Linked DNA regions of Methylobacterium mesophilicum SR1.6/6. The protein of the gene in region 2 interacts with the protein of the main gene of each other region in a pairwise test. Links are inferred from orthologs where the notes say so. Each region holds a gene or a part of one and is shown on either strand. Other genes may lie near its edges.

Evidence for each region. Proteins that work in one complex are often made in the same cells at the same time.
Region 1: the proteins of secB (region 2) and secA interact in binary tests that used the Escherichia coli proteins (3 or more experiments, as listed by UniProt). The link is inferred for Methylobacterium mesophilicum SR1.6/6 from one-to-one orthologs.

What each region holds. Positions count from the first base shown.
Region 1 is NZ_CP043538.1:4,035,872-4,041,875, forward strand. What follows is about bases 1,237-4,712. They hold secA (preprotein translocase subunit SecA), read left to right. Parts: upstream 1,237-1,620; coding sequence 1,621-4,512; downstream 4,513-4,712. Other genes in these bases: MMSR116_RS19365 (peptidylprolyl isomerase), read right to left, coding at 1,237-1,358; bioD (dethiobiotin synthase), read left to right, coding at 4,520-4,712. In the rest of the region: MMSR116_RS31415 (hypothetical protein), read left to right, coding at 1-138; more of MMSR116_RS19365, read right to left, coding at 441-1,236; more of bioD, read left to right, coding at 4,713-5,197; MMSR116_RS19380 (potassium transporter Kup), read left to right, coding at 5,382-6,004. UniProt on the Escherichia coli protein: Required for protein export, interacts with the SecYEG preprotein conducting channel.
Region 2 is NZ_CP043538.1:4,346,300-4,353,943, forward strand. What follows is about bases 2,217-5,144. They hold secB (protein-export chaperone SecB), read left to right. Parts: upstream 2,217-3,394; coding sequence 3,395-3,895; downstream 3,896-5,144. Other genes in these bases: mltA (murein transglycosylase A), read right to left, coding at 2,217-2,335; MMSR116_RS20805 (Tim44/TimA family putative adaptor protein), read right to left, coding at 2,354-3,067; MMSR116_RS20815 (MFS transporter), read left to right, coding at 4,329-5,144. In the rest of the region: mutM (bifunctional DNA-formamidopyrimidine glycosylase/DNA-(apurinic or apyrimidinic site) lyase), read right to left, coding at 1-396; MMSR116_RS20795 (Smr/MutS family protein), read right to left, coding at 522-1,157; more of mltA, read right to left, coding at 1,154-2,216; more of MMSR116_RS20815, read left to right, coding at 5,145-5,561; MMSR116_RS20820 (RNA polymerase factor sigma-32), read right to left, coding at 5,728-6,603; MMSR116_RS20825 (CarD family transcriptional regulator), read right to left, coding at 6,918-7,517. UniProt on the Escherichia coli protein: One of the proteins required for the normal export of some preproteins out of the cell cytoplasm. It is a molecular chaperone that binds to a subset of precursor proteins, maintaining them in a translocation-competent state.

The sequences.
Region 1 (6,004 bases), 310 kb from region 2 along the record:
GCGTGTCCGTGGATCCTGATCGTGGCGCTCGACTGGATCGCGGAGGGCCGCCGCACAGCGGAACTCGCCGCCCACGGGATCACGCCGCAACCCGCGCCGGCGCAGTCGAGCTACCTCGTGCCTGATCGACCGTATTGAAGGGGCCGACCGACCGGCATCCGGCCTCAGAGGTGACCCGTTCGCAACTGTGCGGGCGGGATGCTCGGGCACGCTGCCCGATCAACCCTTTCCCGGGCGCTTGCACCGTCAGCGGGATGCGATCCGGGATCCAGCACGAAAGGTCGGGACGCGTCTATCCCGTGCAAGCGGCGGCGCGTTCGCGGCGCTCAAGGTGCCGGATTCCGGATCACCCTTAACGTCCGTCTCTGGTGTCCGGAGAAGGGCTGCGGTCCCGATGGGAGAGGGGCGGCATCCGTCGATGACGCGCCCCGATGCACCAGCTACGGCTTCTTCGGTTCCTGCGCCGGCTGCGCCGCCTCGGCGGGCGCGTCGGTGCGCTCGATCTTCGCCTCCGAGCGCAGCTTCAGGATCATGTCCTGCTGCGCCTTGCGGATCAGGTGCTGGTCGATCTGCTCCTTCAATTCGTCGAAGGTCGGCTGCGGCTTCGTCCGCTTCTCCTCGACCCTGATGACGTGCCAGCCGAACTGCGTCTTGATCGGGTCGGAGACCTGGCCGGGCTTCATCGCGAAGGCGGCGGTGGCGAAGTCCGGCACCATCCGCTCCTTGGTGAACCAGCCGAGATCCCCGCCCTCGGCCTTCGAGCCCGGATCCTTCGAGGTCTCGGCCGCGACCTTGGCGAAATCCTCGCCGCCCTTGATGCGGGCCGCGATCTTCTTGGCCTCGGCCTCGTTGTCCACGAGGATGTGGCGGGCGTGCACCTCCTCCTCCGGCTTCATCAGCTTGACGGTCTGATCGTAGATCGCGTGCTCGGCCTCGGGAGTGACGGCGCGCTTGGCCTCCTGCTCGAGGTAGTCATCGAGCAAAAGCTTGTCGCGGAAATAGGCGAGCTTGCGCTTGAACTCCGGGGTGTCGCCGACCTTGGCGGCCTCGGCCGCCTGCGCGCCGACCCGCAGGTCGACCATGTAGTCGACGAGCAGGTTCTTCTTCTGCGCCTCGTCGACGCCTGGCAGCGACAGGGCCGGGTCGTCGGCCGCGATGGCGAGGTCGCCCTGCGTGATCGGCTTGCCGTTGACGCTGGCCGCCACCGAGTCCGGTCCGGCCGCGACGGCGGGCGTGTTCGCCGCGGGCGTCGTGGCTTGGACCGGAGCCTTCTGGGGCGCCTGCGCCAGCGCGAATCCCGGCATCGCGATCATGACGGCGAGCGCGCTGGCGCGCCGGAGGAGGGCGGTGTTCGGCATGCGGGCGAAGTCCTCGGCTCTTGTCTCTGATCCGCCCAGGTGCGGGCCGGGCGGCTGGCCGCGGCACAGGTGGCCCGCGTTGCGCGAGAAGGCAAGCGCGGCCGTTCCGACGATGCCGGAACCGTGACCGGACCCAAGCGCGTTGAGGGCTGCCCCTTACAGGTGCGCCGGCCGATGTTTACCTCTATAAGCCCGGCCAACTCCGCCCAGGCCGGCCCGCCACGATCACCCGTGGGCGGGCTCGCGCGTCCGCAGGTCAACGATGCTCGGCTCTTTCGCCAAGAAGATTTTCGGCTCCTCGAACGACCGGCGCGTCAAGGGCTACCGCCCGCGCGTCGCTCAGATCAACGCGCTGGAACCGGAGATCCAGGCGCTGTCGGATGAGGCCCTTCGCGCCCGCACCGACATGCTGAAGGCGGAACTTGCGAGCGGCAAGAGCCTCGACGACATCCTCGTCCCCGCCTTCGCCACGGTGCGCGAGGCGGCCAAGCGCGTGCTCGGCCAGCGTCACTTCGATGTCCAGCTCATCGGCGGCATGGTGCTGCACGAAGGCGGCATCTCCGAGATGAAGACCGGCGAGGGCAAGACCCTGGTGGCGACGCTGCCGGTCTACCTCAACGCCCTGGAGGGCAAGGGCGTCCACGTCGTTACGGTGAACGACTATCTGGCATCCCGCGACGCGGAATGGATGGGCCGGGTCTACCGATTCCTGGGCCTCTCGGTCGGCACCATCGTGCACGGGCTCGACGACGCGCAGCGCAAGGACGCCTACGCGTGCGACATCACCTACGGTACCAACAACGAGTACGGCTTCGACTACCTGCGGGACAACATGAAGTACGAGATGTCCCAGCTGACCCAGCGGGGGCACAACTACGCCATCGTCGACGAGGTCGATTCAATCCTGATCGACGAGGCCCGCACGCCGCTGATCATCTCGGGGCCGGTGGACGACCGCTCGGAACTCTACGTGTCGGTCGATGCGCTGATGCCCCGGCTGGTGCGCGAGCACTACGACCTCGACGAGAAGCAGCGCACCGTCTCGCTCACCGAGGACGGTAACGAGTTCGTCGAGGAGGCGATGCGCGAGGCCGGCCTCCTCAAGGAGGGGGACCTCTACGACGCACACAACGTCACGCTGGTCCACCACGTGAACCAGGCCCTGCGCGCCCACACGCTGTTCACCCGAGACAAGGACTACATCGTCAAGAACGACGAGGTGGTGATCATTGACGAGTTCACCGGCCGCATGATGCAGGGCCGGCGCTACTCGGAGGGTCTGCATCAGGCTCTGGAAGCCAAGGAGCGGGTCACGATCCAGCCCGAGAACCAGACGCTCGCCTCGATCACCTTCCAGAACTATTTCCGCCTCTACAAGACGCTCGCCGGCATGACCGGCACGGCCTCCACGGAGGCCGACGAGTTCGCCGAGATCTACAAGCTCGACGTGGTGGACATCCCGACTAACAAGGAGGTCGAGCGCGTCGACGAGGACGACGAGGTCTACCGCACGGTCGAGGAGAAGTACGCCGGGATTATCGCCGAGATCGACAAGGCGCATGCCCGCCACCAGCCGATCCTGGTCGGCACCGGCTCGATCGAGAAGTCGGAGTTGCTCGCGGAACTCCTGAAGAAGCACGGCTACAGCCTGCTCGACTATTCGGATCCCAACGCGCTGACCGACGTCTACGCCGCCGCCCGCGAGGGCCGGGTGACCAAGCGCTTCGCCGTGCTGAACGCCCGCTTCCACGAGCAGGAGGCCTACATCGTGGCCGAAGCCGGCGTGCCCGGCGCGATCACCATCGCCACCAATATGGCCGGCCGCGGCACCGACATCAAACTCGGCGGCAACCTCGAGATGCGGATCGAGAAGGAGCTCGGCCATCTCGCCGACGGCCCGGAACGCGACGCGGCCATCGAGGCGATCAAGGCCGAGATCGCGGAGAACCGCACCAAGGTGCTGGCCTCGGGCGAGCCGGCCGATCCGGCGGCGGGCCGCAAGAAGGACCTGCCAGGCGGGCTCTACATCATCGGCACCGAGCGCCACGAATCGCGACGGATCGACAACCAGCTCCGCGGCCGTTCCGGTCGCCAGGGCGATCCCGGCCGCTCGAAGTTCTACCTGTCGCTTCAGGACGACCTGATGCGGATCTTCGGCTCCGACCGCATGGACGGGATGCTGCAGAAGCTCGGCCTGGAGCAGGGCGAGGCGATCATCCACCCTTGGATCAACAAGGCGATCGAGAAGGCGCAGCAGAAGGTCGAGGCGCGCAACTTCGACATGCGCAAGAACGTGCTCAAGTACGACAACGTCATGAACGACCAGCGCAAGGTCGTCTTCGAGCAGCGCCGCGACTTCATGGGTCAGGACAGCGTCCGCGAGACCGTGGACGAGATGCGCGAGGGCGTGATCGACGACCTCGTGGCCCGCCACATCCCCGAGAACGCCTACGCCGAGCAGTGGGACGTGGCCGGCCTGCGCGAGCAGGTGAAGGAGGTCCTGAACCTCGACGTGCCGGTGGAGGACTGGGCCAAGGAAGAGGGCATCGCCGACGAGGAGATGCGCGAGCGCCTGCTCAAGGCGGCCGATGCGGCCTACGCCGAGCGGACCGAGAAAAACGGCGCCGAGATCACCGCCTATATCGAGAAGCAGGTCCTGCTCCAGACCCTGGACCATCTCTGGCGCGAGCACCTCGTGACGCTGGATCACCTCCGGCAGGTGATCGGCTGGCGCGGCTTTGCCCAGCGGGACCCGCTGAACGAGTACAAGTCCGAGGCCTTCGACCTGTTCAACGGGCTCGTGACCGCCCTGCGCGAGCAGGTCACCGCGCAGCTCTCGCGCGTCGAGATCGTGATGCAGGAGCAGCAGGACGAGTATCCGCCGGGTGGCCCGGAGCTGCCGCCGATGTTCGCCCAGCACCTCGACCCGGTCACCGGCGAGAACGAGATGGATTATGCCGGGCGCGGCTCGGGCAGCGATGGCGGTGGCGGCCCCGCTTACGGCTACGCTGCCCAGGGCCTCGCGGCGGACGGCGCCGTGCTGGAGCGTGATCCGACCGACACCGCAACCTGGGGCCGCGTCGGCCGCAACGAGCCGTGCCCCTGCGGCTCGGGCAAGAAGTACAAGCACTGCCACGGCAGCCTGCAGGCCTGACGCCGCCATGCCCGCGCGGACGGTCTTCATCGCCGGCGCCGGCACGGAGATCGGCAAGACCTACGTCACCGCGGCCCTGACCCGCTGCCTGCGGGCAGGCGGCCGGACGGTCCGGACGCTGAAGCCGCTGGCGAGCGGCGTCCCGCCGCTGCACGACCCGGGCTTTGCCGAGAGCGACACGGCGCGCCTCCTGGACGCGCAGGACCTCGTCCTCGATGCCGAGGCCGTGGAGGGCTGCTCACCCTGGCGTTTCTCTGCACCGCTCTCGCCCGATCAGGCGGCCGTGCTCGAGGGCCGGTCCCTGGACCTCGACGACCTCATCGGCTGGTGCCGGTCGCAGATCGCCGGCACGCCGGGGACGCTGCTGATCGAGGGCGTGGGCGGCCTGATGAGCCCGGTCACCGCGGCGGCGACAGGTCTGGACTGGCTCAAGGCCCTGTCGGTGCCGGCTCTCCTGGTGACCGGCAGCTACCTCGGCGCGATCAGCCACGCGCTGACCGCCTGCGAGACCCTGCGCCGGTACGACGTTCCGCTGCTCGCCGTGGTGGTGAGCGAGAGCGTCGGCGCTCCCGCGCCGGTCGGAACCGTGGCCGCGTCGATCGCCCGGCACGCCGGTGCACCGGTCTTCTGCCTGAAGCGCGGCGAAGCCTGCCCGGAGCGGCTTGCGGCCCTGATCGATTCCTGAACGGACGATTCCGATCCGGCAGGTGGGTTCGGCAAGGCATCGCGCAGATTCGGTATCCACACCCTGGGATCACGGTCTTCGCGTTGTGAACAACGTCCTCGCTGGACGGCGTCGCCGAAGCCGCTACCTGTCGAACGGTGCCGAACTGCCGAGATTCCGGCGGGATGCCTGCGGGAACCGTGCGATGAGCCAGTCTATAGCCCCCGCGGCGAATCCCCCGGTCGAGGCGGGGGAGACCGAGCCGGCCCACGGCCGGCTGAAAGCCGGCCTGATCCTGGGTGCGCTGGGTGTGGTGTACGGCGACATCGGCACGAGCCCGCTCTACGCGTTCAAGGAGGCGGTGAAGGCGGCGACCAGCGGGGGCGCCTCGGTGCCGGCGGCGGCCACGGGCGCGGTGTCGCTGATCCTGTGGTCGCTGATCCTGATCGTGTCGCTGAAATACGCGGTGCTGATCCTGCGCGCCGACAACCGCGGCGAGGGCGGCATCGTGGCCATGCTGGCGCTGCTCGGGGCGCGGCAGGCGCGTCCGGGCACGTGGAAGGCGCTGCTGCTGGTGGTGGGCCTTGTGGGCGCGGCGCTGCTCTACGGGGACGGGGCGATCACGCCGGCGATCTCGGTTCTGTCGGCGATCGAGGGCCTGAAGGTCGATGCGCCGGCGCTCGGACCCTACGTGGTGCCGATCACGCTGGTGATCCTGATCGGGCTGTTCCTCGTGCAGCACAAGGGCGTGGCCGCCATCGGCCGCGTCTTCGGCCCCGTCATGCTGGTCTGGTTCGTGGTGCTCGCCCTGCTGGGCGTCGGCGGCAT
Region 2 (7,644 bases):
GAGGTCCATGAAGCCGAAGCGGCGCGCGTCGTTGTAGGTGACGGTGGCGCCGGTGCTCATCGCCATCACCACATGGTCGTGCTTGGGTGTGCCCGATGCGCCCTCCAGGTAGAAGTCCCCGGGGGACAGATTGCGGCCGTCGGGAAGCGCCACGTCGAACCGGCCGCTCATGCCGAGATGCATGATCAGCGTCTCGCCCGAATCGAGGTCGGCGGTGAGGTATTTCGCCCGGCGGGCGAGGCTCGTGACCGCCCGTCCCTCCAGCCGCGCGGCGAACCGATCCGGAAACGGGAAGCGCAGGTTGGGCCGCCGCAGGGTGATGCGGCTGAAACGGGCGCCGACCATGGCGGGGGCCAAACCCCGCCTGACCGTCTCGACCTCGGGAAGCTCGGGCATCTCTCTCGCGGCTTGCCTGTGCGGCGCCTCGCGCGCCGGTCCCGGATATCGGCGGGTACGGCCGCCATGGCAACGGCGCCGATGTCGCGCGGCCGGTTCCTGCGCCGGGTCCGCGTCCCCGCCCGCTAGCGCCGCCGCAGCCGGACGTAGAGCGCGCCGCCGCCGCCATGATGGCGGGCGGCCTCCTCGAAGCCGACGACGATCCCGCGCAAGTCCGGACCGCGCAGCCAGTGCGGGACGCTGCGGCGGAGAACCCCGCGCTCGGCGAAGGCCTCCGAATAGCCCGGCCCCCCCTTGCCCGTGACCACCAGCACGTAGGCATGGCCGGCGGCCCGCGCCCGCAGCAGGAAACCCGTGAGCGCGGCGTGGGCTTCCGCCTGCACCATCCCGTGAAGGTCGATCCGCGCCTCGATCGCCAATCGCCCGCGGCGCAGACCGACCTTTGCGGTCCGCTCCAGTCCCGGGCTCGGGGCGTGGCGCTGGGGCGGCGCCTGGTAGGGTGCGGCCGTCGCCGGCCGCGGCGGCTCGGGCGCCGGCTTCGGCGGGGTTTTCGCGCGCGGCCTTTTGGCGACCGGCGGCGCGCTCGGCTTCAGGATCGGGGCCGTCAGCGCCGGCATGGTGGCGGTTGGGCTCGCCGGGGCGGGGGCGGTCTCGGGAACTGGCGGTGCGCGGCCCGGCAGCGGTGTGACCAGCTTGGCGATCGCGTCCCAGAGCCGCGCCTCGCCGGCGGTGAGGCGCCGCCCGCGGCGCGGCGCTCTCACGGCGCGTCCCCGCGGAGGGCGAGGCGTTTCGGCAGCAGCACCACGAAACCGATGGCGTCGCGCAGGTTCCCGGCTGCGACGCCGGCCTCATCGCCGGTCCCGACGAAGAGGTCGCCGCGGGCCGGTCCGACGATGGCCGAACCCGTATCGGCGGCGACGACCATCCGTCCGGTCTCGCCCGGCGCCGCGCCCGGAAGCGGTCCCGCGAGCCAGAACGGCAGCCCGTAGCGCCACAGGGTCGAATCGACGGCCAAGCTGCGGCCGGGGCTGAGCGGCGCGTTGGCGGCCCCGGGCGGGCCGAGGGTGGGATCCGCCACCTCGGCGAGGCGGAAGAAGATGTAGGAGGCATTGGCACGGATCAGCCGCCGGGCAATGTCCGGGTGCTCGCGCAGCCAACCCGTCCAGCGGGCCAGGGTCAGGCCCTCCAGCGGCAGATGCCCCTCCTGCACGATCAGCTTGGCCACCGCCGTGTAGGGCCGTCCGTTCCGTCCGTCGTACAGGACCCGCACGGCGCGCCCGTCCGGCAAGCGGACGCGTCCGGAGCCCTGCACCTGCAGGACCAGCAGGTCGACGGCATCGCGCAGCCACAGGATCGGCCGTGCCCTCGATCCCAGCGCCCCGTCCTCGATCGCGGCCCGATCGGGATAGGGCGCGAAGCCGTCCGCAGTGGCGCGGGCGGCCCGCAGGTTGGGGTCCAGACCCGGCCGGGTCTCGCCGGGGCCGAGAGAGACGAGGTCGTCGGGGCGGGCCAGGACCGGTGCGGTGAAATTCGGCCCCGGCTCGAGGGAGCCCGTCAGTTCCGGCTCGAAGTAGCCGGTCAGGAAGCCGGGGCGCTCGGAACCGGGCCGCTCGACGCGGAAGGCGTCGAAATGCTCCCGGAAGAAGGCGGCGGCATCCCCCCGGTCGCCCGCGGCCGCCGCACAGGCCTCGGCCAGGGCGGCGGGATCGCCCGCGACGCCCGCCGGCTGCGGCAGGGCGGGCGGTGGCGCGGCGCAGACGCGGCGAAAGGCGTCCAGCGCCGCAGCAGGCTCCGGACCGGGAAAGCCCGGCAGCGTCTCGGGGGCGACGGGCGTCAGGACCGCGCCGCCGACCCGCTGAGGGGCGGCGGTCGATGCCTGAGTCAGCAGGGCGAGGAGGACGGCCGGGACGATTCCGGACCAAGCACGCGGGATCGGCACGGCAAGGCTGTCACGAAGTCAGGCGCCGGCCTCGGTGGCCACGAGCTGCCAGTTCGGATCGCGGGAGCCCAGGCTGCGGGCGAAGGTCCAGACGTCGGGCACCTCGACCACGGTCTCGGCACTGCCATCCACGACCTTGCCCTCGGCATTGCGGGTGGCGGTGATCAGGTTCGACAGGAAGCGCACGGTGATCTGTGCGACGCGGTTGCGCACCTCGACGGCGACGATCTCGGCCTTGTCGATGGAGACGAAGGTGGTCTCCAGGGTCTGCCGGTTGCGCTCGCGCTCGGCGATGGCCCGCTCGAACGCCTCGCCGACCTCCTTGGACAGGAGTCCGCGCAAGGTCTTCCTGTCGCCCTTGGCAAAGGCGATCATGATGGCCTCGTAGGCGGACTTGGCACCCTCCAGGAAAGCTCGCGGATCGAAGCTCGGCTCCGCCTGCACGCAGGCCTCCAGCCCGCGGGACACCTCCGAGCCGGGCTCGGCGATGCCGCGCCAGTCGCGCGGCGCGGCGGCGGGGGCCGAGGCGGGCTGCACCCGGTCAGCGCCGGGCAGGCGCACGACATTGTCCCCGTCCGTCCGCGTCTGGGGCTCGGTGCGGCTGCGATCGACGGGCTTGAACGGCGAGCGTTCCGCGCCGGTCTTCTGGCCGAGCACGGAGCGCAGACGCCAGATCACGAAGACCGCGAGCGCGAGAAAGATGATCGTCGTAACGTCGAAACTGTCCTGCATCACCGATCCGATGGTGGCCGCGGTGGGACCCTGTGCCCCTTGCTCAAGTCCTGCGCGGTGCGGCGCCGGCTAAGCGCGCATGGGTCCTGGCGACTCATATCCGACCAACGCGCCGGGGGCGAGCCGGTTGTCCCCGAGCAAAACGCGTTCCCGCATCGGATATGGGTCGCGGGTGCCGCCGTCGCCAGCGCCACGCCAGCTCGCTTGTCCAGGCACGATGCGCGTGTTAGCGGCCCTGCGGTTTGGGTAGTTCCGCGGCGCGTTCCGGCGGCTCCCGCTGAGAAAACCCGCGCCGGCCTCGCCGGCTGATCGAGAAGGATGATCCGCATGGCCGACTCTCCGGCAGCGAACGGCAACGGCGGCGGCATGCCGCAGGGCGATGCTCCGATGATCAACGCCCTGGCGCAGTACACGAAGGATCTGTCCTTCGAGAACCCGAACGCGCCGCGTTCCCTGCAGCCCAAGGAGGGGCAGGGACCGCAGATCAACATCCAGGTGAACGTCAACGCGTCGCAGCTCTCGGAGACGGATTTCGAGGTCGAACTCAAGCTCGAGGGCGACGCCAAGGTCCAGAACGATGTGCTGTTCGCCTTCGAGGTGACCTATGCGGGCGTGTTCCGCCTGGTGAACATCCCGGCCGACCAGATTCATCCGGCCGTGATGATCGAGTGCCCGCGCCTGCTCTTCCCGTTCGCGCGCCAGATCGTGGCCGAGGCGGTGCGCAACGGCGGCTTCCCGCCCCTGTACATCGATCCGATCGACTTCGTCAGCCTCTACCGCCAGCGGATGGTGGAGCAGCAGGGCGCGCAGGGTCCGCTGGCCTCCTGACGTCGCGCCCGGCGGCGCGTCAGCGGCCGTTACCGCGAGGAGCCGCCGCGAGCGCGCGCAGAGCATTCGCGGGGCGCCCGTCGAGACGGGGAGCGCGCAGCACGATCCAGCTCCGCGGTAACTCGGCTTGGCCGGACAGCGTGCCAGTCTCCGCGGCGCGCTGCCACGGCGAGCCCGGCCTCGACGGTGGCGGACAGTCCAGGCGCCGAAATCGCCCCTCTCCGACCACCGGCCTCGTGGTGATGCGGCACCTTCGAGCCCACAGCGAGGTCTCGCCGAAGCAGCGGTCCGTCGGGAGCGGGCTCTGGTCGGGCGGGAACCCGATCCCGAGCGCACAGGAGCTGTCGGATCCGGGGTGCGGCACTGCCGTTCCGGGCTTGACCGTGGCGGGTCCCGAGTCCAGGTGCGGGGCCCGCTACGGCTCCAGGATCGCATGGCTCCCACCGCTCACCTCGCCCTGATCAATCTGTTCATCGGAGACATCCAGGGCGGCCTGGGACCGTTTCTCGGAACATGGCTGGCGCAATCTGCCGGGTGGAGTCCGGCCCGGATCGGGTTCGTCATCACCCTGGTCGGATTCGGCACGCTGTTCCTCAGCGGCCCCTTCGGCGCCCTGGTCGACCGGTACCCCCGGCCCCGCCTGCTGATCGGGCTCGCCTGCGGCGCGATCCTGGCCGGCACGCTGCTGCTGCTTCCGGCCAGAAGCCTGCCGGCCGTGCTGGCCGCGCAACTCCTCGCTGCGGCCGGCGGCACGCTGCTGCTGCCGGCGGTGGCAGCCCTGACCCTGGGGATCGTCGGGAAGGACCAGTTTCCCAAGCAGCAGGGCCGCAACCAAGCCTTCAACCACGTCGGCATCCTCGCCGCTGCCGGCGGCATCAGCCTGGGCACCGCCACGTTCGGGCCTGCGATCGCCTTCTGGGTGCTGGGCGGAATGGCGGTCGCGGCGATCGTCGCAACACTGACGACACCGGCCAGGGCCTGGAACCGACGTCGCGCGGTCGGCTGGAAGGAGGACGAGGAGGACGAGCCGGCGCGCAGCGGCCTGCGACAGGTCCTGGGCAATCGCCGGCTCCTCGTGCTCACGGTGGCGCTGACGCTGTTCAATCTCGGCAATGGCGGCATGCTCTCGCTGCTCGGCCAGAAGCTCGTGGCCACCGCCGCCGACGCCACCACTTGGACGGCGCGCTACGTGATGGTGGCGCAGCTGGTGATGGTGCCGGTGGCGCTGTTCGCCGGGTCCCTCGCGGACAAGCGCGGGCGGCGACAGCTCCTGATGGTCGCCTTCGCGGTCTTGCCGGTGCGGGCGCTCCTGTCCGGCCTGATCGACGATCCGGTCTGGCTCATCGCCGCCGAGGTCTTGGATGGCGTGGCCTCCGGGATCGTCGGGGTCGCGGTGCCGGTGGTCGTCGCGGACCTGACCTGGGGATCCGGGCGCACGCAGACGGCGCTCGGCAGCGTCAACGCGGTGCAGGGAGTGGGTGGTGCCCTGTCGGGCTGGTACGGTGGCCTGTCCTACGGGCTGTTCGGCTGGACGGGCTCGTTTCTCGCCCTTGGGGTGCCGGCTCTCGTCGCCCTGGCGCTCGTGATCTGGCTCGATGCGACGCCCGAGCCCGGACGGAGGCGCCGTCGGCAAGAGCGCCGCAGCGCGGCCGTGCAGGGGACTTGACGGTCTACGTGAGCGGAACGACGCGATCCGAGCCGGCGCCACGTTCGGGCCTGTTCCGCGGCTTGGGGTCGTTTCGCTGCGCGCGATGACGGCGGGAACCGAGACGCCCTGAAACGCGAAAGCCCGGCCGGGGCCGGGCTTCGTTCCGATGTCTCTCCGCCTCGGTTCAGCCGATATGGGGGCTGCCGGTGGCGGCGGGGAAGCGGTCGGCGAGGGCGCGGCGCAGCTTCTCCAGGGCCCGGTTCTCGATCTGGCGGACGCGCTCCTTCGAGATGCCGAGGCGCTGCCCGAGGGCTTCCAGGGTGGCCTGATCCTCGGCGAGCCGGCGCTCGCGCAGGATGCGCAACTCGCGCTCGGACAGAACTGTCAGGGCCTGCTGGAGCCAGCCGAGGCGGCGCTCGCCGTCCACCGTGGCGCTCACGGTCTCGTCCGGCAGATCGGCGCCGTCGACCAGGAAATCCATCCGCTCCGAGGAGGCGTCGCTGTCCTCGCCCACGGGGGCGTTGAGCGACATGTCCGGGCCGGACAGGCGCGCGTCCATCAGGGCGACATCGTCCCGCGAGACGCCGATGGCGCTGGCGATGCGGCGGTGGATCTCGTCGCCGACATGCTCCTCGGTGGATTGCATGAGGCGGGCACGCAGCCGGCGAAGGTTGAAGAACAGGGCCTTCTGCGCGGAGGAGGTGCCCCCGCGGACGATCGACCAGTTGCGCAGGATGTAGTCCTGGATCGAGGCCCGGATCCACCACGTCGCGTAGGTCGAGAAGCGGACATCCCGCTCCGGCTCGAACCGGGCGGCGGCTTCCATCAGGCCGACATGACCTTCCTGGACGAGATCGGCCATCGGCAGACCGTAGTGACGAAAACGCCCCGCCAGAGCAATGACGAGGCGCATATGGGCCGAGATCAGGCGGTGAAGGGCGCGCTCGTCGCGGTCATCCTTCCAGCGAACGGCGAGGCCGCGCTCTTCCTCCCGCGCCAGGAAGGGCGCCTCCATCGCAGTCCGAATGAACTGCCGTCGAATTCCCGCGATCTCAGCCATCCCGCCTGCCTCTTGTTGTCGAGTGCTGTTGCGGCGCCGGACCTGCTAGTCCGGCGCGCAGGCGCCTCCCAGGGGCGACGCCAGGCAACCGACAACGGAAGGCGAAACACGAAAGTTCCGCGTCACTGCCCCAGAATGCGACAGCGGATCGACCACGATCACGTGTTCCATCGGGATGACATGGGCTCGGGCGATGGATCGTCCAGTGCCGTTCGGACCAAATTCGCCTTGGTCATGTGGGCAAGTCCGCACGAAGCAAGAAAAAACCCGGCCGCCAGGGCCGGGTTCGAGGGTCGTGCCGTCGTGAGCAGGGCTCAGGCGGCCTCTTCCTGGATGTCGTCGCCGTCGGTCTCACCCTCGGCTTCGGGCTCCGCCTCGCTCTTGGCCCGGCGGGGCGACTTCGCGAGGCTCTGCTCGATCAGCTTCAGCGCCTCGGTCTCGGTGATGCGGTTCACAGACGAGATCTCGCGGACGATCCGGTCCAGGGCCGCCTCGTAGAGCTGCCGCTCGGAATAGGACTGCTCGGGCTGGGCCTCGGAGCGGTAGAGATCGCGCACAACCTCGGTGACGGCCAGCAGGTCGCCCGAGTTGATCTTGGCCTCGTATTCCTGGGCGCGGCGCGACCACATGGTCCGCTTGATCCGGGCGCGGCCGGTCAGCAGATCCAGGGCCTTCTTGACCAGCTCCGGCTCGGCCAGCTTGCGCATGCCCACGCTGTTGGCCTTCGCGGTCGGGACGCGCAGGACCATCTTGTCCTTCTCGAACGACACAACGAACAGCTCAAGCTTGTAGCCCGCGATCTCTTGCTCCTCGATCGCGGTGATGCGACCGACGCCGTGGGCCGGATACACGACAGCCTCGCCGGTCTTGAAACCTTGCCGGCCTGCGGTCGTCGTCTTCTTGGCTGTGGTCATGCGAGAAGGGCCTCCACTGGCGCGCAGCCGTTCGACGCCGCGCGAAACCGTGTTGTTCCGGGCGGGACACCCGGTTTGCCTCGCCGCTTCCCATGATCGCGCCCGAGGCGAAATCCAGGACATCCCC